Regions from separate parts of the Streptomyces sp. NBC_01012 genome, predicted to be linked through region 1. Evidence: riboswitches for the same ligand, from Rfam matches in the RefSeq annotation. Region 1 holds a riboswitch; each other region holds the start of a gene.

Region 1 (7,298 bases):
GGTCTCGCCCATGCCCGCGATCAGCCCCGAGCACGCGGAGAGCCCGGCGGCCTGGGCCTGCTGCACGGTGTCCACCCGGTCCGCGTACGTATGGGTGGTCGTGATCTCCCCGTACGTCCCCTCGGAGGTGTTGAGGTTGTGGTTGTACGCGTCGGCGCCCGCCGACCTCAACCGGTCGGCCTGGCCCTGCGACAGCAGGCCGAGGCACGCACAGACCTCGACGTCCTCGTGCTGCCCCTTGATCGCCTCGATGGTCTGCGACACCCGGTCGACATCCCGGTCCGTCGGTCCCCGGCCGCTCGCCACCAGACAGACGCGCTTGGCGCCACCGGCCACCCCGGCGGCGGCGGCCTGCGTCGCCTCGTCCGGCTTCAGCCAGGTGTACTTGAGGATTCCGGCCTTGGAGCCGAGCCGCTGCGAGCAGTACGAGCAGTCCTCGGGGCAGAGCCCGGACTTCAGGTTCACCAGATAGTTGAGCTTGACGCGCCGGCCGAACCACTGGCGGCGTACCTTGCCGGCCGCGGCCACCACGTCGAGCAGGTCGTCGTCCGAGGTCGCCAGTACGGCGAGCGCTTCGTCACGGGTCGGCAGTTCGCGCCGCAGCCCCTTGTCCACCAGCGTATTCAGCAGGTCCATGGCGTAGATCCTTACGTACGGCACCACGATCGGCCAAGGAGGAACCGGACAGGAGAGGCGGCCGATGCTGTGTGTATTGCCACACCCTGGCCTGTTGCGCACCCGGTTAGGGTCTGTGAGCTGCCTACAAAAAGGACCCGCTCATGTCCTACGCCCCGTTCGACTGGATCGACGACGAGGCCCGGCGCCGCGCCGACGCGGGGCTCGTACGGGCGCTGCGCCCCCGGCCCGCAGAAACGGAGCTGCTGGATCTCGCGAGCAACGACTATCTGGGGCTGAGCCGGCACCCCGAGGTCACATCGGCCGCCGCCGACGCCGCACTGACCTGGGGCGCGGGCGCCACCGGCTCGCGGCTCGTCACCGGTTCCACCGCACTGCACACCGAACTGGAGCGCGAGCTCGCCGACTTCTGCGGATTCGAGGCGGCCCTGGTGTTCTCGTCCGGCTACGCGGCCAACCTCGCCGCCCTCACCGCGCTCACCGGACACGACGGGCTGATCGTGTCCGACGCGGGCAACCACGCCTCGATCGTCGACGGCTGCCGGCTCGCCCGTGCCGCCACCGCCGTCGTCCCGCACGCGGACCCCGAGGCCGTGCGCGAGATGCTCAGGACGCACGACGGGCGGGCCCTTGCCGTGACCGACTCCGTCTTCTCGGTGGACGGCGACGCGGCCCCGCTGGCCCCACTCGCCGAGGTCTGCCGCGACGCGGGCGCCGCCCTCCTGGTGGACGACGCGCACGGCCTGGGCGTCCTGGGGGAGGGAGGCCGCGGCGCGCTCGCGGCTGCCGGGCTCGCGGGCCGCGAGGGGATCGTCGCCACGCTCACCCTGTCCAAGTCGCTCGGCAGCCAGGGCGGAGCGGTGCTCGGCCCCGACCGGGTCATCCGCCATCTGGTCAACACGGCCCGTACGTTCATCTTCGACACCGGCCTCGCACCGGCGGCGGCCGGCGCGGCGCTCTGTGCCCTGCGTCTGCTGCGCCGCGAGCCCGGACGCGCGGCGAGGGCCGGAGCGGTCGCCACCGAGCTGTACGGCCGGCTGACCGCTGCCGGGCTGAGGGCCGTACGCCCCGACGCCGCCGTGGTGTCGGTCCGCGCGCCCTCGCCGGATTCGGCCGTGCGCTGGGCCGCCGACTGCCGTACGGCGGGTCTCTCGGTGGGATGCTTCCGGCCGCCGTCGGTGCCGGACGGGATCTCGCGGCTGAGGCTGACGGCTCGGGCCGACCTCACTCCGGATCAGATCGGCAGGGCGGTGAACACGGTCGTGGCGACAGCGCCGGAGGCGGTCAGCTGACCGGCCGGCCGTGCAGCCCGGAGACGAAGGATGTCCACGCCCTCGCGGAGAAGCGTAGGGGTGGCAGGCCGACGTCCTTGGAGTCCCGTACGGCGAGCTGATCCTGACCCAGCGGCGCGGTTTCCACGCAGTTGTTCATCCCAGTGCTGCGGCTGCTGCGCCGCCACCGGTGCGCGGGGAGTAAGAGACGGTCGGACATCGTGCCCCCCTCGGGCAGTCTGAAGGTTCCGTCAACCACCGCGTCCTGCCGCGGCGATGAGGTCGAGCGAACGCGCGGGCGACAGCGCGTGAGCCTGCATCGTGCGGAAGGCCGAGCTGTACGCCTCGAGGTCTTCTCCCCGCTCCAGATAGAGGCTACTCGTCAAATGGTCAAGAACGACCACATCTAGATCAGAAGTGTTCGGAAAAGAGAGAATTACGAAAGGCCCTGTGAGGCCGATATAGCTCCCGGCCTCGAACGGGAGCAACTGCAGCGTCACATGCGGTAGTTCTGCCGCCCGAGCCAGATGGCGCAATTGTTCCCCCATCACCCGGGGGCCGCCGACCCCCCGCCGTAACACCGCCTCGTCCAGTACGGCGCTGAGCCGCAGCGGCCTGGGTGCGTGCAGGACGCTCTGCCGGGCGAGCCTGACCTCCACCAGGGAGTCGAGTTGTGCGGGCGGCAGGCCGTCCAGCGTGGACCGGGTCACGGCGCGCGCGTAGTCGGCGGTCTGCAGGAGGCCGGGGACCACCGAGGTCTCGAGTGTGCGGGCGGCGACGGCCTGGGACTCCAGGCTGATGAAGTCGCGGTACTGGGGCGGGATGAGGCCGCGATAGGCGTGCCACCAGCCGCTTCCGCCTCCACCGGCCGAGCCGGCGAGCGACTGGAGCAGCGAGCGCAACTGCCGGTCGTCCACGCCGTAGGCGTCGAGCAGCCGGGTCACATCACCGGGTGTCACCCCGGTCGCCCCCGTCTCGATCCGGCTCACCTTCGACTGGTGCCAGCCCAGCATCCCGGCTGCGTCCCGGCTCGTGAGTCCGGAGGTGTGGCGCAGACCGCGCAGTTCCTCCCCGAGCTTGCGACGGCGTACCGCTGGGCCGTTTCGCATGATGGCGTCCTCTCGTTGTACGAAGAGCCGCCCGCGCGGGTCCGGCTCGGAGAGGGGCCAGTGTTACGCCCGTAAAGGGCTCGGGGGGCATAGTTCACCGTAATGAGCGACAGATATATGCATATCTTCGTGGATCGCCGTCATGGAGGGCGGCACGGGTGGCAGTCTGACGCGAAGCACAACCCAGGCCGGCCACGGGGCGGTCGGGTCGGGAAGGGACGGCGTCGCCATGGCAGACCATCAGGAAGCAACCGTCACTCTGCCGAGCGATCCGGCATCGGTCTCGGCGGCCCGCAGATACGTGGGCCGGGTGCTCGCCGAATGGGGCCTCGCCGAGGACGGCGACACCGCCGACACCATCCGGCTGATCGTCTCGGAGCTCGCGACCAACGCCGTTCAGCACACCTTCGGGCAGTCACCGACCTTCACGGTGGACCTCCGCCTCGACCGGGACGTGGAGTTCTATCTCGGAGTGACGGACAGCCACCCGCGCTGGCCCCAGCGGCTGCCCGCCGCGGTCCGGCAGGACAACGGCCGCGGCATGGTGATCATCCGGGCCCTGGCCAAGGAGCACGGCGGCAGGCTCGGCGTCTGTTCCACCCCGGACGGCGGCAAGACCGTGTCGATCGCCCTGCCCTGGCCGGTTCCCGCGCAGACCTGACACCTCGCGGGGCTCTCAGGGGGCGGTGGCCCGGCCGAAGCCACTGCGCAGCAGTGCCATCAGCGTCGTCGCCGCAGGGGTGTTCCGCTCGCCACGGTGAGCGATGGAGATCGTCCGCCGGAAAGCGGCCGGCTCCAGGCGCCGCACGGCGAGCGGCGCCGGGGATGTCGCGGCCACCATCTCGGGCACCACCGCCATGCCGATCCCGGCGCTGACCAGGGCGCACACCAGTGCGTAGCCGGGCGACTCGCACACCACGGCGGGGGTGGCCCCCGCCTCGGCCAGCGCACGCTCCACCCCGCGCCGTGGCGGATGCCCGGGCGCGCTGCTGATCAGCGGCCGGCCCGCGAGCTCGGCCACGGGCAACGGCCAGCTGTCCTCGGACAACATCTGGCCGGGCGCGGTGACCAGCACCAGCTCCTCGACGAGCAGCGGCTCGGCGAACACCCCCGCGGGCAGCGGCTCGGTGGCCGCGGGCTCGTACGCATGGGTCAGCGCCAGGTCCGCGTCGCCCGCCGCCACGGCGGCGACCCCCGCGGGCGGTTCGTGGTCCGTGACGGCCAGCTCCACATCGGGGTGGGCGCGCCGGAACGCGGTGAGTACCGGCGGCAGCAGATGGATCCCGGCCGTCACGAACGTGCCGACCCGCAGCCGGCCGCCCGAGAGGCCCGCCAGCCCGGCCAGCTCGTGCCGCGCCCGGTCCATCTCGTCCAGCACACGTCTGGCCCTGCCCGCCAGCAGCTCGCCGGCCGCCGTCAGCCGCGCCCCGCGGTGGTGGCGGACCAGGAGCGCGGCTCCGGCCTCCTTCTCCAGCTTGGCCAGCTGCTGCGAGAGTGCGGGCGCGGTGTAACCCAGCCGCGCGGCGGCGCGGGTGATCGAGCCGGCCTCGGACACCGCCACCAGCGCGGCCAGCCGTGTCGGGTCGTACATTAAGCGTTCCTTTTGGCAGACCCACAAGATTGCAAGTACATGCTAGGGGGCCTGGGCAGGCAGGGTGGGCGCATGGACGCACAGCTGCTCGCCTTTGTCGCCGTGGCCGCCGGGATGGTGGCGCTTCCGGGCGCCGACTTCACCGTGGTCGTACGCAACGCGCTGGCGTCCCGAAGGGCCGGGCTCGCCACCGCGCTGGGAGTCGTCGGCGGACTCGTGGTGCATACCGCGCTGGCCGCAGCCGGCCTCGCCGCCGTACTCGTGACGGTGCCCGTCCTGTTCCGCTCCCTCCAACTGCTCGGTGGGACGTACGTCCTCTACCTCGGGATCAGCGGCCTGTGCGCCATGCGGCGACGGGCACGACGGGCGACCGCCGGAGCCGGCACCGAGGCCGAGGACGAGGCCGAGGACAGGACGCAGCCGGGGCTCGGACGTGCGCTGCGCCAGGGCTTCCTGACCAACGCCCTCAATCCGAAGGCGCCGGTGCTCTTCCTCAGCCTGCTGCCCCAGTTCGTCCCCGACGGGGAGCCGCCCCTGCCCAGGACCGTGCTGCTGGCCTCGGTGGTCGTCCTGCTCGGACTCCTCTGGTTCCCGGCCGTGGCCCTGCTGGTGGACCGGCTGGGCCGGTGGCTGCGCCGGCCGCGTACCACCCGTGCGATCGAGGGTGGCAGCGGCACGGCGCTCACCGCGCTGGGGCTTGTGCTGGTCACGGGGCCCCTGCTGCGCTGAACCGGACGAGGAGGGGCGTCAGGCGACCCTCCCGTACAGGACGCTGCTGGACCAGATCTTCTCCAGCCGCACCACGGCGCCGGTCTTCGGCGAGTGCCAGATCTTCCCGCCGCCGGCGTAGATGCCGACGTGGTACACACCGCTGCCGCCATGGAAAAAGACCAGGTCGCCGCGTTTCCGCTGCGACCTGGAGATATGGCGGGTCTTGTTGTACTGCTGCTGTGCGGTGCGGGGTAGTTGTTTGCCGGCCTTCTTGAACGCGTAGAGCGTGAGCCCGGAGCAGTCGAAACGGCTGGGGCCCGTGGCGCCCCATCTGTAGGGCGCGCCCTTCTTCGAAGCGGCGATCTTGAGTGCCTTCGTCGAATGGGCGGCGGCCTCGGCGTCGTTCACGAAACCGGGGGTCATCATGGTGGTGCCCACGGCGAGTGTCAGAACCGAGGCCGTACCCACCCGGGCGAACAGAGACGGGACATGAACCTGCGCAGTCATGCGCAACCCTTCGTCAGCCGCCTGTGAAGGATGACCTGTCGGGTTCGGGCTGGCGAAGTTGCCCGGCCGCGCGGTGCGGCTTCACCCCGAGGGCCGTCCGGATGACCGGGCGGCCCGATGTGCTCGGGTCCTCCACTCCTGCCGATCCACTTCTGTCGACCAGGCATCCGGACAGCGGCAGGACTCGGCGTCCGCCCGGACCGCCCCGCCGCGGTGGCGGGGGCTTGTCGTCCCAGGGATCTTTACGCATGAACTGTCAGATTTCCTCGCTGAACTGGCCATAAGTGAGAGTCGTCACGACTGATCCGATCGGGTGGACGCGGGCGTTCCCGATCCGTGACGGACATGCCTGACCAGCCGCGCACCAGCAGCGGAGCGACAGATTCCGCTCAGTGTCCGCACCAGTCGCGCAAGTTGGGCCGTCCCTCGGCCGGGGGAGCACCTACGCCGATCGAGCGAGGGAAACTCATCGGCCGACCGGGCGTGTCGAAAAGGCGCCGAAACGCGGGTCAGGTGGCCGATTCGGTCGGCGAAGCGCTCAACTCGACGGGGTGGGTGGCACGGCGACCCGCCCGGCGCGACGCTCGCCGTCCAGCGCCCGCAGCGCCCTTGCCAGCGTGTCCGCGTGGATCCGCGACTCACCCCGCTCATGCATCAACACGAGTGCCTCCCGCAGGGCGGTGGCCCGGGACGCGAGGGCCTGGGCCGCCCGGAGCGCCCCGTAGGTGTCGCTGCCTCGGGCCGGGTTGATGCGGCCGAGCTGGTCGAGCACCTCCAGATAGCAGTCGATGAACTCGGCCTCGGCACGGGTCAGCGCGGGGAGCGGCGGGAACTGGGGTGAGAGCATCGGGCGTTCACCTCGCGGGGTGCGGCGGCTGGGACAGTGTGCGGTTCTGCGTGATGTGATCCACCATTCCGAACGCCAGGGCGGCCGGGGCGTCGAGGATGGTGTCCCGTTCGATGGCTGCGCCGATCTCCTGTGCGGCACGCCCCGTGTGGTGCGCCAGCATCGTGACGAGCAGCTCCCGCTCCCGCTCCAACTCGCGTGCCTGGATGTCGAGATCGGACGGCTGGCCCTGCATCGGCTCGTCCAGGGCGGGTTGCTGGATGACTACCCGGGCGCCGGGCAGGGCATGTCGGCGTCCGGGCGCGCCTGCCGCGAGCAGCACCGCCGCACTTGAGCTCGCCTGGCCGAGGCAGAAGGTCTCCACGTCGCAGGTGAGGAAACGCATCGTGTCGTAGACCGCCGTCATCGCCCTGAAGGTGCCGCCCGGTGAGTTGATGTAGAGGGACAGGGGCCGGTCGGGCTCCGCGTGCTCCAGGTACATGAACTGCGCGATCAGGTCGCTCGCCGCGGTGTCGTCGACGGGTGTGCCGAGAAAGACGATCCGCTCGGACAGCAGCTTCGAATACGGATCCACGCTCCGGGACCCGTAGGCGGTGCGCTCGGTGAACTCGGGCAGGACGTAGCGG
Region 2 (7,298 bases), 3.4 Mb from region 1:
CAGCGGACGCGGACGCACGGCGCGCCGCGTCCTTCGAGCGCGCGCGCAGGCTGCGTCAGGAGCCCCGCTTCCCCGGCGGCCCGGCCGCCGACCCCGCGGGGTCGCACCACGAGCGTCGTATCCGCAGCTTCCAGCCCCGCCGCAGCCGGGTGACCGCCGGCCAGGAGGATGCCCTCCAGCGGCTGTGGCCCAAGTGGGGCCTGGACATCGACGGCCGGGGCGTCCTCGATCTCCCGGCCCTGTTCGACGGCCTCCCGGTGGTCCTGGAGATCGGCTTCGGCATGGGAGAGGCGACGACCCAGATGGCGGCCGACGACCCGGACACCGGGATCCTGGCCGTCGATGTGCACACCCCGGGCCAGGGAAATCTGCTGGGCCTCGCGGACCGGGCAGGGCTGTCCAACGTCCGTGTCGCCAACGGCGACGCGATCATCCTGCTCCGCGAGATGCTGGAGCCGGCGGCGCTGGACGGGCTCCGGGTGTACTTCCCCGACCCATGGCCCAAGAAGCGGCACCACAAGCGGCGGCTGATCCAGCCGGAGTTCCTCGACCTGGTGGCGGGGCGGCTGAAGCAGGGCGCGGTCGTCCACTGCGCCACGGACTGGGAGCCGTACGCGGAGCAGATGCTGGAGGTCCTGACGGCCCACCCGCTGTTCGAGAACACCCAGCCGGACGGCGGGTACGCCCCCAGGCCCGCGTTCCGGCCGCTGACCCGCTTCGAGGGCCAGGGCCTCGACAAGGGACACATCGTGCACGACGTGCTGTTCACCCGTCGCTGATCGGCCACCACCCGCCGTCGCGGCGTGGCCAGGTGTCAGTGCCCGTCGTTAGGGTCGTCAGGTGCACGAAGGGGCCATGCGGCATCAGCAGCCGGCTGTCCCGGTTCTCGAGGGGCAGCAGCTCGACGAGTTCCTGGGGGCCGTCCCGGAGCGGGGCCACTGGCGTTACCGGCCCCGCCGCGTCGGCATGGTCTGGCGCAGCAAGGCGTTCCGCGCCGGCGCGGTGGTCACCGTGCTGGCGCTCTGCGGTCTGGTGATCCTTGCCCTGGTGCGCCGGCAGACGGGCAGCGAGGGCTTCCTGGTGGGGCTGGGGCTCGCCGTGCTGCCCGTGCCGCTGCTGATGGCGGCGTTCCGCTGGCTCGACCGGGTCGATCCAGGACCGTGGCGGAATCTGCTGTTCGCGTTCTCCTGGGGGGCGTGCGCCGCCGCGCTCGTGGCGATCATCGCCAACTCCTTCGCGACCCGGTGGATAGCGACGGCCACCGCCGATCCCGGGAGCGCCGACACCCTCGGGGCCACGGTCGTCGCGCCGGTCGTCGAGGAGAGCGCGAAGGCCATCGCGGTTCTGCTGATCTTCCTCTTCCGCAGACGGCAGTTCGGCGGGATCGTCGACGGCATCGTGGTCGCCGGTTTCACCGCGACCGGCTTCGCCTTCACCGAGAACATCCTCTATCTGGGCAACGCTTTCGGCGAGGACCAGCAGCTCGGCACCACGGGCCTCGTCTCCGTCACGGCGGGGACGTTCTTCGTCCGCGTGGTGATGTCGCCGTTCGCGCACCCCTTGTTCACGGTGCTCTCCGGCATCGGCTTCGGCATCGCCGCGCTCGGCGGCGCGCGTCACCGGGTGCGCCGTGTCCTCGTGCCCCTGCTCGGACTCGTCCTCGCCATGGGCATGCACGCCCTGTGGAACGGCTCGTCGTCGTTCGGACCGTACGGCTTCTACGCGGTGTACGGGGCGTTCATGGTGCCGTGCTTCGGGCTGGTGACCTGGCTGGCGATCTGGGCGCGCCGCCGGGAGCTGCGCACGCTCTCCACCGAGCTGCCGGTGTACGCGGCAGCCGGCTGGCTGGCCCCTGAGGAGCCGCTCGCGCTGGCCTCGATGAGGGCGCGGGGCATGGCCCGCGACATGGCCAGGCACTGGAACAGCCACCCGGACCGTGCCCGGGGCAGGGCCGCGGCCCGCGCCGTCGCTGAGTACGAGTCGTTCGCGACGTCCCTGGCCATGCTGCGCCGGAGGGCCCGCCGTGACGGTGCGGGAGAGGACTTCGCCCTCCGCGAGCAGGAGTTGCTGCACCATCTGTGGCACCGCCGGGACATCGCGAGGCCGGCCCTGGCGTATGCGGCCCATGCGACGGGCCGACTGCGCCTCCACCGGCCTCCACCGCCCCCGTTCCCCCGTCAGCTCCCCTACGGCGGCCCGCCGCCGCAGCACCTCCCGGCGCCGCACCGGCACTACGGCGGGCCCAACCCGTATCTGGAGGACGGCGGGCGGCACGCAGGCCCGCCCACCTGAGACCATCCGGGCCGGGACCTGGAGGGCGTCACGGCATCCATCAGGACGTCGGAGCGTCAGCGTGCCAGGACGTCAGGGCCCTCAGGGCCTCAAGCCCCCAGCGTGTCAGGCGGACGCCTCGGTGAGCTCCGCCAGCTCCTGCTCGGTCAGCCGGAGGTCGGCCACCGCGACGAGCGCGGGCAGCTGTTCGACCGTACGCGCGGACGCGATCGGCGCGACGACGGTCGGCCGGGAGAGCAGCCACGCGAGCGCGACCGTGGCGATCTCCGCGTCGTGCTCCTGCGCGATCCTGTCGAGCGCCGCCAGCACCTTGCGTCCGCGTTCGGTCTCCAGGTGCTTGCGCGCCCCCTCCGCCCGGGCGCTCTCGACCGACGTCCCCGGCCGGTACTTGCCGGTGAGGAAGCCCGAGGCGAGCGCGAAGTAGGGGACCCCGGCAAGACCGGCGCCGGCCGCCGTGTCCTGGAGCGCGCCCTCGTAGGTGTCGCGCGAGACGAGGTTGTAGTTCGGCTGCAGGGCGACGTAACGCGCCAGGCCCTCGCGCTCGGAGAAGTCCAGGGAGGCCTGGAGCCGCTCGGGGCTGATGTTGGAGGCGGCGATCTCCCGCACGGTGCCGGCCTTCACCAGCTGGTCGAGCGCGGTGATGATCTCCTCGACAGGGACGCTCTCGTCGTCGTGGTGCGTGTAGTAGAGGTCGATGTGGTCCGTGCCGAGCCGGCGCAGCGAGGCCTCGGCCGCCGCCTTGATGTTGGTGGCCGACAGTCCCTTGAAGTCGGGGTGGCCGCTGACCTTGGTGGCGATGACGACATCGTCGCGGCGGGCACGGGCCGCCAGCCACTTGCCGATGAGCGTCTCCGACTCACCACCCTGGTTGCCGGGGATCCAGGCGCTGTACGAGTCGGCGGTGTCGATGAAGTTGCCGCCGGCCGCCGTGTACGCGTCGAGGACGGCGAAGGTCTGCCTCTCGTCGGCCGTCCAGCCGAAGACGTTGCCGCCGAGGGAGAGGGGGAAGACCTGGAGGCTCGAGGTACCGAGCGGGCGCAGAGATGTCATACCCCGCGACAACCAGTTGACCGAAGCGGCTATTCCGGATGCGCGGGCCGCACCGGGCCCGTCAGGACGCACCCGGCCCGTCAGGGCGCACCCGGCCCGTCAGGCCGACGCCTGGTCCCGTCACCCGGTCGTCGGCGCCTCACGATCCGGGCAGGCCGATCCGGGCAGGCCGACGGCCCTGACGTCGGGGGGTCGTGCGTCAGGGCCGCCGGGGTTACGGTGCGCCGGTCACCGGCGCGGTCGAGCAGGCTCTCCCGCCGAGGTCAGACCGTGAGGCCCTTGCTGCGCAGCCAGCTCATCGGGTCGATGCCGGAGCCGTCCGGGGTGTGGACCTCCAGGTGGAGGTGCGGGCCGGTCACGTTGCCCGTGGCGCCGACACGGCCGATGGTGTCGCCCGTGGTGACCTTCTGCCCGGCGGTGACGTCCATCGAGGACTGGTGGCAGTACCAGATCTCCGTGCCGTCATCGAGCTCCAGGACCGTGCGGTAGCCGTACGCGCCGGACCAGCCGGCCGACTTCACGGTGCCGCCGTGCACGGCCTTGACCGGCGTACCGGTCGGAGCCGCGAAGTCCAGCCCGGTGTGATAGCCGGACGACCACATCGAGCCGGCCTCGCCGAACGTCGAGGTGATGGTGTACGAGGAGGTCGGAATGGCGTAGCTGGCGGCGAGCTTGGCGAGGCGCTCGGCCTCTGCCTTCTTCTTCGCCGCCTCTTCGGCCGCCTTCTTCTTCGCGGCGGCCTTCGCCTCGGCCTCGCTCTGCTGCTTCGCCGCCTCGGCCGCTGCGGCCTCTTCGGCCGCCTTCTCCTGGGCGGCCCTGGCCTCCGCGTCGGCCCCGGCCTGCTGCTGCTCGGCCTGCTGGAGGATACGGGCGCGAAGCGCCTCGCCTGCGTCGGTGGCGCCCTGGTCGGCCTCGGCTGCGGTGATGCCCGCGCTGGTCAGCGGGGCTGCGGTCTCGGCGACCGCCTCCTGGTCCGCGGAGGAGTCGTGGGACATGAACGCGCCGACGCCGGGAAGGGACTTGGCGTCGGGGAGGTTGTCCACGATGGAATCGGGAAGAGAGATGGAGACCGGCGGCTTGCTCTGCGCGGTGGCCATGCCACCCGCACCGACTGCCGCGATGACGCCGACGCCGAGGACGGTGGAGCTACGGGCGAGACCTCGCTGCTTGGCCACGCGATGCCGACCGCGTACGGGACGGATGGACTCCTCGTCGGGGTTCCATTCCTCCCATGTCCTGTCCTCATCACCGAAGCTGTCGGTCCTGAAGGGTGACGGGGCCTCGGGGGCAGGCTTGTTGGACGCCACGTGGGCGCGCTCCTTTCCTTCCTTCTCGCCTACCGGGTTAGCTGACGGGTTCGGAGCAGGAAGGTCTCCTACGGGCCCCTTCGCCTCTCGCGAGACACAGGTGTCCGATTCACCCCATGTAGGTGGTTCCCCGGTTCCCTTGCGGAATTCGGCGCTGCGCGCGGTGCCACCTCTGGCGGCGGCAGGTACAACCGCGCTGCGTTATCGAACGTTAATAGACACCCGGGTCCGATTCCAAGCTGTTCCCATAGATCAGTCAGGACTCCGGCCTGGACTTTAAGGGGTCAACCGGGTGCAAACGGGCGACTTGAGTGCGCTTCATCCGCCCGACAGTTTCTGACGGTGCGTCAAATGTTATGCGGAGCGAGGTTCTTCGGCTACACACCGTCGCGACGGGTCATCCACCGTCCCGCCCCACGATCTTCACCGTCGTCCGCCGCTCCTGCTGACCGTGCGCGGGACGGCCGACCGCGAGGAGCGCCAGGTCGTCCGTCGACCTTCCCCCGGTGTGCAGCCGTACGTCGTCGGTGAGCGCGGACAGCAGTTCGTCGGGCCCGGGGAACAGCCGGCCGCGCAGCCGGGCCGCCGGGTCGTAGAAGACGCCTTTCGTGTTCCGCGCCTCGGAGAGCCCGTCGGTGAACGCCAGGAACATCGACCCGGCCGGCAGGGTCCACTCGTCCGCCCGGTCGGTCCAGGTGCCGAGCCCCATCCCGAGCGGCAGCGCGGGCGCCGACGGCGTCAGCACGTCGAGCGCCCCGTCCCCGTGCAGCACGAGGGGCTCGGGATGCCCGCGGTTGATGACCCGCAGCGTCTGGGATCCGGACGGGATCTCCGCGATGACGGCGGTGACGAACCCCTCCACCGTGTCGAAGCCTCCCCGCCGCGAGCCCTCACGCTCCAGCGCCCGCTCCAGCCGCTGGACCACCGCTTCGAGCGACAGATCCCGCTCGGCGGCCTCCCGGAACGCCCCGATCACGACGGCCACCGCGCCTACGGCGTCCAGCCCCTTGCCCCGTACGTCCCCGAGGACCAGGCGCACCCCGAACGGCGTGTCCGCGACGGCGTACAGGTCGCCGCCGACGAACTCGTCCGCCTGGGCCGCCTCGTACCGCGCCGCGACCAGCAGCCCGCCGACCCGGTCCTCGGGCCTCGGGAGCACCGCGCGCATCGCGGTCTCCGCGATGACCCTGGCCGAGGCCAGCTGCTCGTTCATACGGCGCACGACGCGGTTGATGAGAAGGGACAGCACGGAGACGGTGACCAGGGTGAAGAGGTCGGTGAGCGGCACGACCTCGCCGAGCGCGCCGGACGAGATCCGGATGACCAGCACCACGAGGGTCGCTGCCATGCCGATACGCGCGGTGCCGCCCGGCGAGAAGAAGGGGGCGGCGATCAGCGGGGCCGCGGCGAAGAGCGGTACGGCGGTGACCTCGGTCGGCGTCGCGAAGTCGAAGATCACACCGGCGCAGATCATCAGGACGGGCAGCACCCGCACGAACCGCCGGGAACGGGAGTTCCCGACCGTGCCGCCCCGCCGTTCGTCCCGCTTCCCCACCTGTTCGCTCCTGCCCGCTCCGCCCACGGGTGCGGACGGTACCGCGCCCCACCCAGGCCGGCCGGAGCCGCGCCGAACGACGCATCGCCATCGGCCAAAGGGAGGAGCGCGCCGAGCCCCGTCCCCCGGTGGTCGGTCGGAGAGCCGGCGCTGCGCGTAGAGCGTCAGTGCGTCCCGTACGAAGACGGCGGTTCCGTCCCCGTGGCGATCGTAGTTCCTCCCGAAGCGGGAATCGGCGACGTACATCTCCGCGATGCCGGTCACATGCGCCCGCGTGACCTCCATGGTCACCGACAGCCACTCGCTGTGCCGTCGCGCGCTGTCCTGCACCGCGTCGTCACCCGCCGCCAGACCGGCCGCCGCGCCCGTACGCCTCCTGGCCGTAGGCGCCGTAGCCGGACGACGGCATACGACAGAGGCCCGGATCCTCGAAAGGATCCGGGCCTCTGTCTTCAGTAGCGGGGACAGGATTTGAACCTGCGACCTCTGGGTTATGAGCCCAGCGAGCTACCGAGCTGCTCCACCCCGCGCCGTTGTGATGACAACTCTACGCCATCCGGGACGGCGCTCCGACCAATACGGTCCGCGGCCCCCGCCTCGCTCCAGGCCCGGCAGCCCTCCGACCTCGACACGACGCGCCAACTCGGCCCGCATTCCGGAAAATTGTCAGGCACATGGGCGCAAACCAGAACATCGGGCCCTCTGCGCACCGACGGCCGTCACGCCGGGCGCGCAATACCGAGGGAAAGCCGTGCTGGGAGGGTTACAGTCTGCATGCACCGCACGATGATCCGGACGCCCCCGGAGCGGCGCGGCACCGGTAGCGGCGTTTCTTCGCCCTACCGGTCGGGACCGGTCCGGCTTCTGTCGCGGCACCTCGGTCACTGGGCTCTCACCACACACCTACGTACAGGACACCCGAGATGACCGACACGTCTGCCCGCACGACCCAGCGGCGCTCCGACGGCACGTCCGCCGTCACGACCGCCGACACGGGCACCGCGGCGCCGCTGCCCACTCCGCAGTACGCGGGCCTGTTCGTCGAGCCCGACCTGCCGCCGGTCCCCGACGACCACGAATGACCGGGCGGCAAG
Region 3 (7,298 bases), 2.4 Mb from region 1:
GGGGTCATTCACGGTCCGCGCTGTCCACGCCGTCCCAGAGGTTCGAGTGCCAGGGCCGGTCCGTGGCCCCCGGCTCACCCTTACGCGCCTCTGCGGCGTCCGGGTCGACCACCGTATATCCGGTCTCGCCGGGCAGCACGTAGTGCAGATGCTGGCGAGCGAGACGCCGGATGTACGCGTCGTCCTTGAGCCGCGCCTTCTCGTCGCGCAGCTCCTCGGTCCGCTCGTGCGCCTGCCGGGAGAGCCTCTCCTGGTCCGCGATCTGGTCGCGCTGGGAGATGTACTGCCGCATGGGGTACGCGAGGGCGACCACCAGGGAGCAGACGATCAGCGCCAGGAACGCCGCACGCCCGGTGAGCCTGGAGCGCCGGGCCTGACGGCGGCTCTGGGACCGGTAGACACGGGCCGCCGTCTGCTCACCGAGCAGTCGCAGCCTGGTCGCGGTGGAGAACCGGTCGCGGTCCTTCCCGGCCATGTCTCACGCCTCCCCGTTACGCACGTCCGTCCCCGCACACGGTACGGGACCGGATGCGGGGACGGACGGAGGCTGGTGCTCCGGACTCGGGCCGTCAGCCCTCGTAGCGGAACCGCGGGAACGCCGAACGACCGGCGTACACCGCTGCGTCGTCGAGGATCTCCTCGATACGCAGCAGCTGGTTGTACTTGGCGACGCGGTCCGAGCGGGCCGGGGCGCCGGTCTTGATCTGGCCGCAGTTCACGGCGACGGCGAGGTCGGCGATGGTGACGTCCTCGGTCTCACCGGAGCGGTGGGACATCATGCACTTGAAGCCGTTGCGCTGGGCCAGCTCGACGGCGTCCAGGGTCTCGGTCAGCGAACCGATCTGGTTGACCTTCACGAGCAGGGCGTTGGCCGAGCCCTCCTCGATGCCGCGCGACAGGCGCTCGGGGTTGGTGACGAACAGGTCGTCACCGACGATCTGCACCTGGGAGCCCAGCCGGTCGGTGATGACCTTCCAGCCGGCCCAGTCGTCCTCGTACAGCGGGTCCTCGATGGAGACCAGCGGGTACGCGGAGACGAGCTCCTCGTAGTACTCGGTCATCTCGGCGGCCGAGCGGGACTTGCCCTCGAACTCGTAGACGCCGTCCTTGTAGAACTCCGACGCGGCGACGTCGAGCGCGAGCGCGATGTCGCGGCCCGGGACGTAACCGGCCTCCTTGACGGCCTCGAGGATGAGGTCGAGGGCGGCGCGGTTCGACTCGAGGTTCGGGGCGAAGCCGCCCTCGTCACCGAGACCGGTGGACAGGCCCTTGGTCTTCAGGACCTTCTTCAGCGTGTGGTAGACCTCCGCGCCCCAGCGCAGGGCCTCGGAGAAGGACTCGGCGCCGATCGGCGCGATCATGAACTCCTGGATGTCCACGTTGGAGTCGGCGTGCGAGCCGCCGTTCAGGATGTTCATCATCGGAACGGGCAGCAGGTGCGCGTTCGGGCCGCCGAGGTAGCGGAACAGCGGGAGGTCGGACGCCTCGGACGCGGCGTGCGCCACGGCCAGCGAGACACCGAGGATGGCGTTGGCGCCGAGGGAGCCCTTGTTCTCGGTCGCGTCCAGGTCGAACATCGCCTGGTCGATGAGACGCTGCTCGGTGGCGTCATAGCCGACGAGCTCCGGGCCGATCTGCTCGATCACGGCGAGGACGGCCTTCTCGACGCCCTTGCCCTGGTAGCGGTTGGGGTCACCGTCGCGAAGCTCAATGGCCTCGAACGCACCGGTGGAGGCGCCGGACGGAACAGCAGCACGTCCCGTGCTGCCGTCGTCGAGGCCAACCTCGACCTCGACCGTGGGGTTACCCCGGGAGTCGAGGATTTCCCTGGCTACGACGACGTCGATGGACGGCACGAGGCATCTCCTTCTGGGATCTGACACTGGTTGTGCAGGGTCACTGTGGCCTTGCGCCACGAGCCTAACCGGCTCATGGCGCTCCGTCGGCCGTGCGCCCGTCTCCTGGGACGAAAAAGGACCCAAGGATCCACATTTCGGGCAAAGCTCAAAAAATTCTACGGCGAGCGACCGTCGGCCCGGCGTGCGGGGGGTCAGCACGCCGGGCCGGGTCTCCGGGGCAGGAGGAGCACCCCGGGCTGTTTCCGGCTCCTTCAGATGGAGCCGCTCGCCTACTTCAGGTGGAGCTGCTGCCCCGGGAAGATCAGGTCGGCGTCGTCGACGATGTCGTCGTTCAGCTTGAAGAGCTTCTCCCAGCCGCCGTCGACCTTCTTCGCTTCGGCGATCTTGCTCAGGGTGTCGCCGGCCTTCACCTTGTACTCGCCGTCACCCTTCTCGACCTTGTCGCCGGTCGGCGTGGTGACGGTCTTCTCGGGCGCGGTGCGCTTCTCGCTGCGCGTGGTGGGCTGCTCGGTCGTGCGCTCCTGGGTGGCCTGCGGGTCCGTGTCGCCGTTCTTCGCGGAGGAGCCGGTGTCGACGCCCGGGTCCACACCGTCGTTCGTCAGCCCGCCGGCTCCGGCGCAGGACCAGGCACCCGGGCCCTGGATGTCGAGGAGCTTCTCGGCCGCGGCTATCTGCTGGTCCTTGGTGGCCAGGTCGGCGCGGGCGGCGTACTGCGTACCGCCGGCGGCGGCCCAGCTGGACTGCGAGAACTGCAGACCGCCGTAGTAACCGTTGCCGGTGTTGATGGACCAGTCGCCACCCGACTCGCACTGGGCGACGGCGTCCCAGGTGTCGACGGAAGCGGCGGAGGCGCCGGTCGCGCCCATCAGCGGGACGGCGACAGCGGCACCGGCGACACCGGCCAGGGTGGCGACACGGACGGCCTTGGACGGGCGGCGGTGCTTGCCCTTGCTGGAAAGCAGCATGGTTCTCCTCACCGACGCCTACGAGGTGAGCTGTCGGGTTCGGGCTGTGAGTGTGCCCGGTCGCCCTACTCGCGGACGACTTCACCCCTAGCCGCACTCCGCCCGTCCTCCGACGGCCGAGTCCGGCGCTTACCTGGGTCCCCCGCTCCTGCCTACGGCGCTTTACGCGTCGGTTCCCTTCGGCCGACGGCAGGATTCGGCGTGACGGTCGAAGGTGCCCGCGGTGCGAGCGGCTCCGACCGTAAACACACGCAACCCTCACATTCAAAGATGGACATAACGACCAATCAGCCCGTACCGGTCCGGCCAGGCGGATCATTTTCGCAGGTCGGAGCCGAAATGGACGGACCGGACGGACCGGGCGCACCGGTTGAAGCAAAGAGACCCATGTCTCACTTACGCATAAGTGGACATAGGTCTCTGAACTACCCCTGGTTTCGGGGTGTTTTCCCGCTTTTGATCAGTTGAGGCCGAGGAGGTCCAGGCTCTGTCCCGGAAGGATCAGGTCCGGGTCCGAGCCCAGCTCGTCCTTGTTGGCCTCGTAGAGCGCCGTCCAGCCGCCGGAGAGGTCCTGCGCCTCGGCGATGGCCCACAGGTTGTCGCCCTCGCGGACGGTGTACGTCCCCTCGGCGTCCTGACGCGCGTCGGACTCGCCGCGCGAGGCGTGCCGGCCGGACTCCCGCCCGTCGCCCCGCTCCGCGCCCGCCTCGGGCGCCGGGGTGCCGCGGTGCTTGCCGGCCTTCGCCCCGTCGCCCTTCGAGGCGCCGGAGGAGCCGGTGGCCCCGGGGGACGGGGTCGCGGACGCCGAGGCGCCCGCTCCGTCACCCTTGTCCGAGCCGCTGTCCTCGTCCGTCGCGTCGCCGGAAGCGTCCTTGCCCGCCTCGTCCTTCGCGTCGGAGCTGTCCGAGTCGCCGGAACCGCCCTTCTCGTCCGACGGATCCGCGGATTCCGCCGGGTCCGTCGCCTCGGACGAGGGGGTTTCGGACGGGGTCGCCGTGTCCGAGGGGTCGGCGGAGGCCTCGTCGCCCGGGTCCACGCCCGGCAGCGCCCCGTCCAGGGCGAGCCCGGAGATCACCGCGCAGCTGGCCCACGCCTGCGGGCCCTTGTCCTCCAGCACCTTCTCGGCGACCGCGATCTGCTGCGAGCGGCTGGCGAGGTCGGCGCGGCGCGCGTACTCCCCACCGCCGTAGTCCGACCAGGTGTCCTGCGTGAACTGCAGACCGCCGTAGCGGCCGTTGCCGAGGTCGGCACTCCACACGCCGCCGCTCTCGCATTCGGCGACCCGGTCCCAGGTCGACGCGTCAGCGGCCTGAGCGCCACCGGCGCTGAGGAGCGGGATGGCAATCGCCGACCCTGTGACGCCTGCGGCGACGACGATGGCGGGTGCCTGGCGAGGGCGGCGGTGTCTGCCGGTCGCGGAGCCCATGGGATTGCCTTCCGTGTGACTGACATGTGACGGGTGAGTCGAACCGTGAACCTAGCCGTACTCGAACGTGTGTCACAAGTCGATGCAGCGGAGATCACGCCGAAGTCACAGAGTTGACCGATTGTCACCTTTCTCGATCCGATCCCCGGGAGCGAACTCGACGGGAAGTGTGCGCAGTCCACGCATGATGAGCCCGCCGCGCCAGCGCAAATCGGCAGGTTCCGCAGCGAGCCGCAGGTCGGGGAGGCGTCCGAGCAGCGTCGCCAGGGCTGCCTGCCCCTCCAGCCGGGCCAGCGGCGCCCCCAGGCAGTAGTGGATGCCGTGCCCGTATCCGAGGTGCTGATTGTCACTCCGCGCAAGGTCCAGGGTGTCCGCATCCTGGAATCGCTCCGGGTCCCGGTCGGCGGCGGCCAGCACCACGAGGACGGGGTCCCCGGCCGCGATGTCCTGCCCTCCCAGCGTCACGGGTTCGGTGGCGTAACGCCAGGTCGCGAGCTCCACCGGACCGTCGTAGCGCAGCAGCTCCTCGATGCCGGTGGCGAGCAGCCCGGTCTCCCCCGCGGCCAGCGAACGCTCCAGGCGCTCACGCGGCGAGGGGTTGCGCAGCAGCGCGTACGTGCCGTTGCCGATGAGGTTCACCGTCGTCTCGAAGCCGGCGAAAAGGAGGATGAAGGCCATCGCCGCCGCCTCGTTCTCGCTGAGGTGCTCCCCGTGGTCGCTCGTCCGGATCAGTCCGGAGATCAGGTCGTCGCCGGGATTCTCCCTTTTACGGTGGATGAGTTCGGCGAGATAGCCGCGCATCTTCTTGACCGACCTGGCCACCCCGCCACGCGGCCCGCCGCCGTGCCGGATCATCATGCCGGCCCAGTCGCGGAAGTCGTCCTGGTCCTCGCGGTCCACGCCCAGCAGGTCACAGATCGCGTAGATGGGCAGGGGGAACGCGAAGTCATGGATGAGGTCCGCCTTCCCCTCCTCGATGAACGAGTCGATGAGGCGGTCCGTCAGCTCCTGCACGCGCGGCGCGAACTCCGCGACCCGGCGCGGGGTGAACGCCTTGGACACGAGCCGGCGCAGCCGGGTGTGGTCGGGCGGGTCGATGTTCAGCAGATGCGTCATCAGCTCCGCCTTGCGCTCGCCCGGAATGCCCGTCTTGCCCTTGGCGTTCGCGGAGCCCGCGTGGTGAGCCGGGTTCTTGGAGAGCCGGGTGTCGGCGAGTGCCTGCCTGGCATCGGCGTAACGGGTCACCAGCCAGGCCTCCACACCGCTCGGCAACTGGGTGCGGTGCACGGGGCTGTGCTCGCGGAGCCAGGCGTAGGCGGGGTACGGGTCGGTGGCGAACTCCCAGGTGAAGAGCTCGGGGGCGGGCGGGGGTGGGGTTCCGGGGTCGGGTGCGGGGGTCTTCCCGGGGCAGCCGTTCACTCCTCGACGCCGTCGGAAGCGGTCCCGGGACCGTCGAGGCCCTCGGCCGTCCGGATCGCGTCCCGGTAGGCGCGGGCGGCCTCCCGCAGAGCGGCCTCGGGGTCGGTGCCGTCCCGCTCGGCCTGTACGGCGATGGCGAGCAGCTGGTGGCCGACGCCCTCGCCTTCCGGGAGCGGGGCGTCGAGGTCGGCCGTACGCACCCTGCTGCCGAGCTTGGCGGCGAGCGCGAGACCGGGCTGGCCGATCGGCACCCCGTCGGTGACCGACGCGCGCTGCTTCTCGATCGCCTTCGTACGGAGCCAGTGCGCGTGGACGTCCTCCGGGGTCTCGGCGGTCTCGTCGCCGAACACATGCGGATGACGATGGATCAGCTTCTCGACGATCGTGGCCGCGACGTCGTCGATGCCGAACGGCTCGTCCTGGTCCTCCTGCGCGATACGGGCATGGAAGACGACCTGGAGCAGTACGTCGCCGAGTTCCTCGCGCAGTTCCTCACGGTCGCCGTCCTCGATGGCCTCGACCAGCTCGTACGCCTCCTCGATGGCGTACTTCGCGAGGCCCTCGTGGGTCCGCCGGGACGTCCAGGGGCATTCGAGCCTGATCCGGTCCATGACCTGCACCAGGTCCAGGAGCCTGGCACCCGGCAGGTCGTACGAGCCGGGCAGCAGCTCCAGGTCCGGCATCTGCACCCGGCCCGAGCCGCCGAGCCTGGCCAGGCCGTCGGTGAGCCGCTGATCGCCCTCGCCGCCCACCAGCAGCACCACGGTCCTGCCGCCCGCGCAGTCGTCCACCAACTCGTCGGCCGACGGCGCGGTGTGCTCCACGGCCACCCCGGCCTCCCGGAGGTAGGGCAGCTGGGGATGACCGGGCTCGGCGCACAGCACCCGGTCGGCGGCGTGCAGCGTCTGCCAGGCGGGCCAGGACAGCAGACCGGGGGCGACCCGGTGGCTGGCGGTGAGCAGGACGATACGGCCGGGGTCTTGAGTGTTCACCACCCGAACCTACCGCCGGGCGGGCCGGGTCAGGCGTCCGCCTCCGGGTCCTGTCCCTGGACGGGGGTGACCTGGGTGATCCACGGGGCCTTGTAGGTGCTGAGCTGGACCTTCCGGTCGTCCCAGCTGCCGTAGCGCGGGTTGACGTCGATGTGCAGCGCCTTCGACGCCTCGGTGAGGTTCTCGCCGACGGCCTGCACCCCGGCGGGGCTCTGCAGGTCGGCGCCGAGCTTCCGGGCCAGCTTCTGGAGCTGGGCCTCCTGGCGCAGGCTCGCCTCGATCTGGCCGGGCGCCACCCAGCGCTGCTCCAGCATGCCCGCCTGCACCGCCTCGTCCCCGCCGGACTGAGCGGCGGCCTGGCTGCGGAGCTCCTGGATCTCCTTACGGCTGACGCTCACCCCGGCGTCCTTCGCCGCGCGGTCCAGGACCCGTCCGAAGATCAGGCCGGACAGCTTGACCCGGGCCAGCTGGCCCGACTTGTTCACCAGCTGCTCGGAGTGTTCGGAGTCCTGCTGCGCGCTGCGGACGTCGGCCGCCTCCGCCTGGACCGTGGCCACGTCGATCCGGTCGCCGCCGACCACGGCCGCGGCGCCCGGATGGGCCTCGCTGCCGCAGGCGGTCAGGAGCGGAGCCGCGA
Region 4 (7,298 bases), 5.3 Mb from region 1:
GCGCCTGGCCGACAGGATCTCGGCGGTGTTCGTGCCGGTCGTCATCGGGCTTTCGCTCGCGACGCTCGGCTTCTGGCTCGGTTCGGGCGCCGGACTCACGACGGCCTTCACCGCGGCCGTCGCCGTACTGATCATCGCCTGCCCCTGCGCCCTGGGCCTCGCCACGCCCACCGCGCTGATGGTCGGCACCGGACGAGGTGCCCAGCTCGGCATCCTGATCAAGGGGCCGGAGGTCCTGGAGACCACCCGCCGCGTCGACACGATCCTCCTCGACAAGACCGGCACCGTCACCACAGGCCGTATGGCGCTGCTGAAGGTCCACGCCGCAGGGGCCACGGATGAGGCCGAGGTGCTGCGCCTCGCCGGCGCACTGGAGCACTCCTCCGAACATCCGATCGCCCGGGCCGTGGCCGAAGGCGCCGCCGCGAAGGTCGGCGCGCTGCCTGCCCCCGAGGACTTCGTCAACGTTCCGGGGCTCGGTGTCCAGGGCGTCGTCGAGGGCCACGCGGTCCTCGTCGGCCGCGAGAAGCTGCTGGGCGAGTGGTCCATCGAGCTTCCCGAAGAGCTCAGGTACGCCAAGGAGTCGGCCGAGGAGGAGGGGCGGACCGTGATCGCGGTGGCCTGGGACGGCGAGGCGCGCGCGGTCCTGGAGGTCGCCGACGCGGTCAAGGAGACCAGCGAGGAAGCGGTCCGGCGGCTGCGCGCCCTCGGGCTGACCCCCGTCCTGCTGACCGGCGACAACAAGGCGGTCGCCGCGTCTGTCGCGTCCGAGGTCGGTATCGAAGAGGTCATCGCCGAGGTCATGCCTCAGGACAAGGTCGAGGCCGTACGGAAGCTCCAGGCGGAAGGGCGCAGCGTCGCCATGGTCGGCGACGGGGTCAACGACGCCGCGGCGCTCGCCCAGGCCGACCTGGGTCTGTCCATGGGGACGGGCACGGATGCCGCCATCGAGGCCGGTGACCTGACACTCGTACGCGGTGACCTGCGGGTGGCCGCCGACGCGATCCGGCTCTCCCGCAGGACGCTTGGCACGATCCGCTCGAATCTGTTCTGGGCCTTCGCCTACAACGTGGCGGCCATCCCGCTCGCCGCGGCCGGTCTGCTCAGCCCCATGATCGCCGGAGCGGCCATGGCCTTCTCCTCGGTCTTCGTCGTCGGCAACAGCCTCCGGCTGCGGGGTTTCCGCGCCGCCGACTGAGGCGGGGACGGTGAGCGGGTAGGTTCGGAAGATGTGGCCACCTTGCTGATCGTCCATCACACCCCCTCGCCCAACTGTCAGGCCCTGCTCGAAGCAGTGGTCTCCGGCGCGACGACGGAGGGCATCGAAGGTGTCCGGGTCGTGCGGCGGGCGGCGCTCTCCGCCACGGCGTCCGATGTGCTGGAGGCCGACGGCTATCTGCTCGGCACACCGGCGAACCTCGGGTACATGTCCGGCGCTCTGAAGCACTTCTTCGACCAGGTCTACTACCCGTGCCTGGACGAGACGTCGGGCCGTTCCTTCGGTTACTACGTGCACGGCGGCAGTGATGTCACCGGCGCCGTACGGGGCATCGAGACGATCACGACGGGCCTCGGTTGGCGCCGCGCGGCCGACGCCGTGACCGTCACCGGGGAGCCGGGCAAGGCCGACACCGAGGCGTGCTGGGAACTGGGGGCCGCCGTCGCCGCCGGGCTGATGGACTGACGGGTGTGTGTGGGCCGGCCGGCGAGCGGCGGGCGCCGCGTCAGGTGCGGTCGATGTGTACGTTGGTCGACTTCACGCGGGCGGTGGCCTGCATGCCGACCTCGAGTCCCAGCTCCTCCACGGCCTCCCGGGTCAGCAGCGAGACGAGCCGGTGCGGGCCGGCCTGGATCTCGACCTGGGCGGCCACATCACCCAGCTTCACCGCGGTGACGATGCCGGGGAAGGCGTTGCGCGCCGAGGTGTAGGGGGCCGGTTCCTCGCCCGGTCCTGTCTGGGCGACCTCGGTGGAGAACGCGGCCAGATCGCCGCCGTCGATGAGGCGGCGCCCGCTCTCGTCGCGATGGGTCCTGACCCGCCCGGCATCGGCCCAGCGACGGGCGGTGTCCGGGCTCACGCCGAGAAGACGCGCCGCCTGCCCGATGGTGTAGGTCTGCATGTGCCGCATGATAGACATTAATCTCTTGCATTTGCAAGGTTTATTGTCCATTTTCCTTGCAGGTACTGCCTGCTGGTCAACTCTTCCGAATGCGCCGGGTGCGGCTGTCCGCCTCGGTGCCTTTGCGCCAATTCCAGGTAGACGCCGGAGTCGTACCGCCCGGCTCCCGGCCGCATCGGGCCGTGCCGGACGGCTGGGAGCGGAGGTGGATCTTCCGCCGTCCGCACTCCGATCGTGGCAGGTGGGACGGGGTCCGCGGTGGCTCGGAGGGCCTCCTGCGGTGGCCCTGCACCCATCTCGGCCATCTTTAAATCAGTCGCTTGACCGACTCGCCGGTGCTGGATTCTCCTGGACGCTCCGGGACGCCCTCGACCGAGGAGATGTCGGATGGAACGGATGGTGCGGACCGAACAGGTCGGCGGGACCAGGGAACTGATCCTGAACGCGGCGGAACGACTGTTCGCCGAGCGAGGCGTCTACGCGGTGTCCAACCGCCGGGTCAGCGAGGCCGCACAACAGGGCAACAACGCGGCGGTCGGTTATCACTTCGGCACGAAGGCCGACCTGGTGCGCGCCATCGCCCGCAAGCACAGCCGGCAGATCGAGGAGGCCCGCGCCCGTCTCCTGGCCGGAGTCGAAGACCCCACAAACATAGGGGAGTGGGTGGGCTGCCTGGTGCGGCCCACCACCGAACACCTGGCCGGACTCGGCAGCCCCACCTGGTTCGCGCGGTTCTGCGCCCAGGCCATGACCGATCCGGCGCTGCGGGACATCATGGCCGAGGAGTCGCTGGCCTGTCCGCCCACGCTGCAGGTGCTCGAAGGGCTGAACCGCTGCCTGCCCGACTTGCCTGCCGACGTCCACGTGGAGCGCGCCGTCATGTCGCGCAACCTGATCATCCACACCTGTGCGGAGCGTGAACGCGCACTCGCCGACAACTCCTCGACCCCTCGCGCGAACTGGCATGACACCGCCACCGGTCTGATAGACGCCGTCGTCGGGCTCTGGACGGCACCCGTCACGGCCTGCCGCTGACGCCGCCCCGCCTGGCTCGTCCCCCACCGCACGACGAAGTGAGGAACCGATGACCACCACCAGTACCGCACACACGGACGGTGCGCCCGTGCCCTCTGCTGTGGAATTCCCGATGGACAGGGCGGCGGGCTGCCCCTTCGACCCGCCGCCCGGCCTGAAGGCCGAGCAGGAACAGGGGCCGCTCAGGAAGGCCCGCCTGTGGGACGGGAGCACACCATGGCTGGTGACGCGTTACGCGGATCAGCGCACCCTCCTCTCCGACCCGAGGGTCAGCGCCGACATCACCCGGCCCGGTTATCCCGCTCAGGCGCCGCTCAGAGGGGTCGGCTTCAGCTTCATCCTGATGGATGATCCCGAACACGCGCGGCAGCGGCGGATGGTGACAGCTCCGTTCACGATCAAGCGGGTCGAGGCGATGCGCCCCGCGGTCCAGAAGATCGTGGACGGGCTGATCGACACCATGCTGTCCGGGCCGCCGAGGGCCGATCTCGTCCAGGCGTTCGCCCTCCCGGTTCCCTCGCTCGTCATCTGTGAACTGCTCGGAGTGCCCTACGCCGACCATGACTTCTTCCAGGAGAACAGCGGCACCCTCATCCGGCGCACAGCGGATCCCGAGGTGCGGGCCGCGGCCCACGGCAATCTGATCGGTTATCTGGACGAGCTGATGGGGCACAAGATCGCCCGTCCCGCGGACGACCTCCTGTCAGGGCTCGGCACCCGGGTGGGGGCCGAGGAGCTGTCCCGCCGGGAAGCGGCGGAGATGGGCGTACTCCTGCTGCTCGCCGGTCACGAGACCACCGCGAACATGATCGCCCTGGGCACCCTCGCGCTGCTCGAACACCCCGACCAGCTCGCCCTGCTGCGCGAGACCGAGGACCCCAAGGTGGTCGCCGGCGCCGTCGAGGAGCTGTTGCGCTATCTCAACATCACTCACACCGGGCGTCGCCGCGTTGCTCTGGAGGACATCGAGATCGCCGGCGAGGTCATCCGGGCGGGTGAGGGGATCATCGTGCCGAACGACATCGGCAACCGTGACCCCGAGGTCTTCGCCGATCCTGACCGTCTGGACCTCACGCGCGACGCACGGCGTCATGTGGCCTTCGGCTTCGGCGTCCATCAGTGCGTCGGCCAGCCGCTGGCCCGGCTGGAGCTCCAGGTCGTCTACAGCACCCTGTACCGCCGTATCCCCACCCTGCGCCTGGACGCCCGCATCGAGGACCTCCCCTTCAAGCACGACGGGTCGGTCTACGGCGTCCACGAACTGCCCGTGGCGTGGTGATCCCTGGCCGCCGCACCCGACGCACAACGACACCGACGACGAAGGAGTGCTCATGAAAGTGACCCTCGACCAGGACAAGTGCGTGGCATCCGGGCAGTGCGTGGTCGCCGCCGATGACGTGTTCGACCAGGACGACGACGGCATCGCCGTCCTGCTGGACCCCGCACCGGCCCCGGCCCGGGCCGACGACGTCCAGCAGGCCGCGGCCGTCTGCCCGGCGCTGGCCATCCGGATCGAGGGCTGACACCGGGCGCACAACAGAAGCGGTCCGGCGCGTTGTCGCGCCGGACCGCTTTTCGTCGTGGCTGCTTCGTGCGGCGGCCGCCCTTCGGGGCGGCCGGCTTCCCGTGGCGGCCGACGGCGCGTATGCCCCGGCCGCCGCTGCCTCCTCCTCTCAGTGCGGCTTCCAGCTGAGCTTGCCTCCGCCCACCCACCGGACGGTCGCGGGGTCGTCGAGGTCATCGACCGTGATGCCGGCCGCGGCGGCTGCGATGAGCACGTCCGTCATGGCCGTGGCGCTTCCGACCACCTCGCCGTCGATCTCCACGACCCGGAAGGGCGGATCCCCGGGCTGAACGGGCAGGACGGTGATCCGAGGGGCCGAGGGGTGAGGGCTTTGCGTCATAGGCGGATCGGTTCCACGCGAACGCTCTCGGTATGCCCGAAGGCGTCATTCATGAGTCGTATGCCCGTTTTGAGCCGCTTTTTGGAATTGATCCCGTAATCCATAAAAGGCCATTTCGTGTGACCTGAGGCCTTCGCTCGGGCGCAAATCGCCCGAATCGGACTCAGTGACCAGGGTCACCTTATGTGCCCCGGACGCAGGAGCGCGGCGGTCGGTTCCCTTCTGTGCCAAGAGGAATGGGCGGCGCTGTGTGGGGTGGATTACATGAATTCCCGAGAATCGATCTTGCGAATGAATTGTGATCACCGCACCAGGCTTGTTCCTTTCCCTATTTCTCGCCTACGGTCGCCATCACTCCGGGCGGAACGCCGAATCCTGCCGCCGTCCGGTTACCCGACCACTTCTCGTACGGCAGGAGCGGGGGACCCAAGTAAGCGCCGATCCGGTTTCCGGAGCGGCTCGGGGTGAAGTCGCATTCGTATGCGGCCGGGCATCTCCAGCCCGAACCCGACAGCTCACTTCGTAGGCGACGGAGAGGAATTCAGCATGCCCGAAATCGCTAAGCACCGTCGTTCCAGGACCAGTTCGCTCACCCGCGGCATCATCGCCGTGAGCACGGGCGGAGCCGCTCTGGCCCTCCCCGTGATCGGTGCGACCGGCGCCTTCGCCGCCCCGGCACAGCCGACCGCCGTGGAAAAGGCGGCGACGTCGACTGCCGTGAACGGCAAGGGAATTGCAGCGAAGAAGTCCGAGTCCGCCACGTATTCCGTGATCTTGGGTGACACCCTTGCGAAGATCGCCCGCGAGCATTCCGTGAGCGGTGGCTGGAAGGCGCTGTACGAGGAGAACCAGAAGGCTGTCGGCGGAAACCCCGACCTGATTCACCCCGGTCTGAAGCTGACCATTGGTGCCAAGGCCGAGAACAAGTCATCCGACAAGGCGGACAAGGCCCCCAAGGCCGAATCCAAGGCCTCTGCTTCGTCCGACCGTGCCGAGCAGAGCGCTGACCGCGCCGACCGCTCGGAGCGTACGAGCACCAACCTCGCCGCGGAGGGCACGCCCGCCGCCGAGCCGGTCTCGTACACCGACGACCTCGACGGCTGGATCAAGGAGTCGCTCGCCGTCATGGCCGAGCACGGCATCCCCGGCAGCTACGAGGGCATCCACCGCAACATCATCCGCGAGTCGGCGGGCAACCCCCAGGCCATCAACAACTGGGACTCGAACGCCGCTGCGGGCATCCCGTCCAAGGGCCTGCTGCAGGTCATCGACCCGACCTTCCAGGCGTACCACGTGGACGGTACGTCGATGGACAGCTACGACCCGGTCGCCAACATCACGGCCGCGTGCAACTACGCAGCGGACAGGTACGGCTCGATCGACAACGTCTTCGGGGCCTACTGAGTCCTGCTGAGGCGGGACCGCTGGCGCACGGGTGTGTGACAGAGGGACAGAAGTGACGGGTGGTGCGGGTTCGGCGGAGCCCGCACCACCCGTCGTCCGTTTTCCGGTGCCTGCCGGGTCCGGGTGCTCCGTACGGCGGTGTCACGGCCGGGCCGCGACCCGCCGACAGGCCGGGCGGGGCCCGGTTGACTGGTCTCGTACAGGTTCGTCGTCCATACTGCCCGCCGTGGAGCAGCGCATAGATTCGAACACCAAGCCAGAGTTCGCCGCGGGCACTGACCCGGCGTACATCCCCGGCCTGACGGCCCCTGCCCCCGCGCGGACGGAGGCGGAGCCGGAAGCCGAGGAGGGGACGTCCCAGCGGCTTGAGGAGACGACAGGGGAGGCTGAGGGGACCGGAGAGGCCGCGGTCTCGGACGCGCTCGCCACGGAGGCGGCTGACGGATCCGTGGACGGTTCCGGGGCGGACGACGGCGACGCGAGCAAGGACAGCGTCAAGAGCCAGGACAGCGACACGAGCCGAGACGGCGACACGAGCCAGGCAGGCGACGCGGCCACGGAGGGTTCAGCTGCCTCGTCGGACGACGAGGCAGCCACTGAGGCTGAGTCCGAGTCCGAGGCGTCGCGCGGAGGTGCCGATGGCGAGGACGGCCCCGTCTTCGAGGTCAGCGACCGGCGCGGATCCATCAGAGTGGACGCCGAAGGTGTCCGCTTCCGGCTCGACGACCAGGAGGCGGAGTTCGACTGGGCCGAGATCGGCGCGGTCGAGGTCAAGACCGGCCGCTTCGGACGCCGGTTCACCGTGACGGTCCACCTGTCGAGCCGCCGCTGGTTC

What was found. A riboswitch is a leader RNA that binds a small molecule or an ion and turns the genes downstream of it on or off. The one in region 1 is predicted to bind cyclic di-AMP.
Region 2: linked by a shared signal. The riboswitch ahead of OG623_RS15955 (M23 family metallopeptidase) and the one ahead of OG623_RS31205 (C40 family peptidase) in region 1 are both predicted to bind cyclic di-AMP.
Region 3: linked by a shared signal. The riboswitch ahead of OG623_RS20855 (transglycosylase family protein) and the one ahead of OG623_RS31205 (C40 family peptidase) in region 1 are both predicted to bind cyclic di-AMP.
Region 4: linked by a shared signal. The riboswitch ahead of OG623_RS07240 (transglycosylase SLT domain-containing protein) and the one ahead of OG623_RS31205 (C40 family peptidase) in region 1 are both predicted to bind cyclic di-AMP.

The regions. Positions count from the first base shown of each region.
Region 1 covers NZ_CP108688.1:6,968,492-6,975,789, forward strand. The annotation lists gene bioB (biotin synthase BioB) at 1-636, opposite strand, end outside; gene OG623_RS31175 (8-amino-7-oxononanoate synthase) at 780-1,928, shown strand; gene OG623_RS31180 (DUF397 domain-containing protein) at 1,921-2,127, opposite strand; gene OG623_RS31185 (helix-turn-helix domain-containing protein) at 2,159-3,016, opposite strand; gene OG623_RS31190 (ATP-binding protein) at 3,246-3,677, shown strand; gene OG623_RS31195 (LysR family transcriptional regulator) at 3,693-4,607, opposite strand; gene OG623_RS31200 (LysE family translocator) at 4,680-5,336, shown strand; gene OG623_RS31205 (C40 family peptidase) at 5,355-5,825, opposite strand; cyclic di-AMP (ydaO/yuaA leader) riboswitch at 5,829-6,001, opposite strand; gene OG623_RS31210 (hypothetical protein) at 6,364-6,672, opposite strand; gene OG623_RS31215 (ATP-dependent Clp protease proteolytic subunit) at 6,680-7,298, opposite strand, start outside.
Region 2 covers NZ_CP108688.1:3,552,929-3,560,226, forward strand. The annotation lists gene trmB (tRNA (guanosine(46)-N7)-methyltransferase TrmB) at 1-779, shown strand, start outside; gene OG623_RS15945 (PrsW family intramembrane metalloprotease) at 856-2,292, shown strand; gene OG623_RS15950 (aldo/keto reductase) at 2,398-3,342, opposite strand; gene OG623_RS15955 (M23 family metallopeptidase) at 3,606-4,649, opposite strand; cyclic di-AMP (ydaO/yuaA leader) riboswitch at 4,661-4,813, opposite strand; gene OG623_RS15960 (PP2C family protein-serine/threonine phosphatase) at 5,047-6,204, opposite strand; partial or broken gene OG623_RS15965 (TipAS antibiotic-recognition domain-containing protein) at 6,373-6,699, opposite strand; tRNA gene OG623_RS15970 (tRNA-Met) at 6,661-6,734, opposite strand; gene OG623_RS15975 (hypothetical protein) at 7,128-7,286, shown strand.
Region 3 covers NZ_CP108688.1:4,606,926-4,614,223, reverse strand. The annotation lists gene OG623_RS20865 (septum formation initiator family protein) at 5-475, opposite strand; gene eno (phosphopyruvate hydratase) at 570-1,856, opposite strand; gene OG623_RS20855 (transglycosylase family protein) at 2,129-2,824, opposite strand; cyclic di-AMP (ydaO/yuaA leader) riboswitch at 2,825-2,994, opposite strand; gene OG623_RS20850 (transglycosylase family protein) at 3,285-4,250, opposite strand; gene OG623_RS20845 (cytochrome P450) at 4,356-5,669, opposite strand; gene OG623_RS20840 (nucleoside triphosphate pyrophosphohydrolase) at 5,666-6,661, opposite strand; gene OG623_RS20835 (SurA N-terminal domain-containing protein) at 6,691-7,298, opposite strand, start outside.
Region 4 covers NZ_CP108688.1:1,670,559-1,677,856, reverse strand. The annotation lists gene OG623_RS07275 (heavy metal translocating P-type ATPase) at 1-1,198, shown strand, start outside; gene OG623_RS07270 (flavodoxin family protein) at 1,232-1,684, shown strand; gene OG623_RS07265 (molybdopterin-binding protein) at 1,725-2,120, opposite strand; gene OG623_RS07260 (TetR/AcrR family transcriptional regulator) at 2,508-3,155, shown strand; gene OG623_RS07255 (cytochrome P450) at 3,205-4,434, shown strand; gene OG623_RS07250 (ferredoxin) at 4,487-4,678, shown strand; gene OG623_RS07245 (hypothetical protein) at 4,829-5,059, opposite strand; cyclic di-AMP (ydaO/yuaA leader) riboswitch at 5,416-5,601, shown strand; gene OG623_RS07240 (transglycosylase SLT domain-containing protein) at 5,606-6,463, shown strand; gene OG623_RS07235 (hypothetical protein) at 6,690-7,298, shown strand, end outside.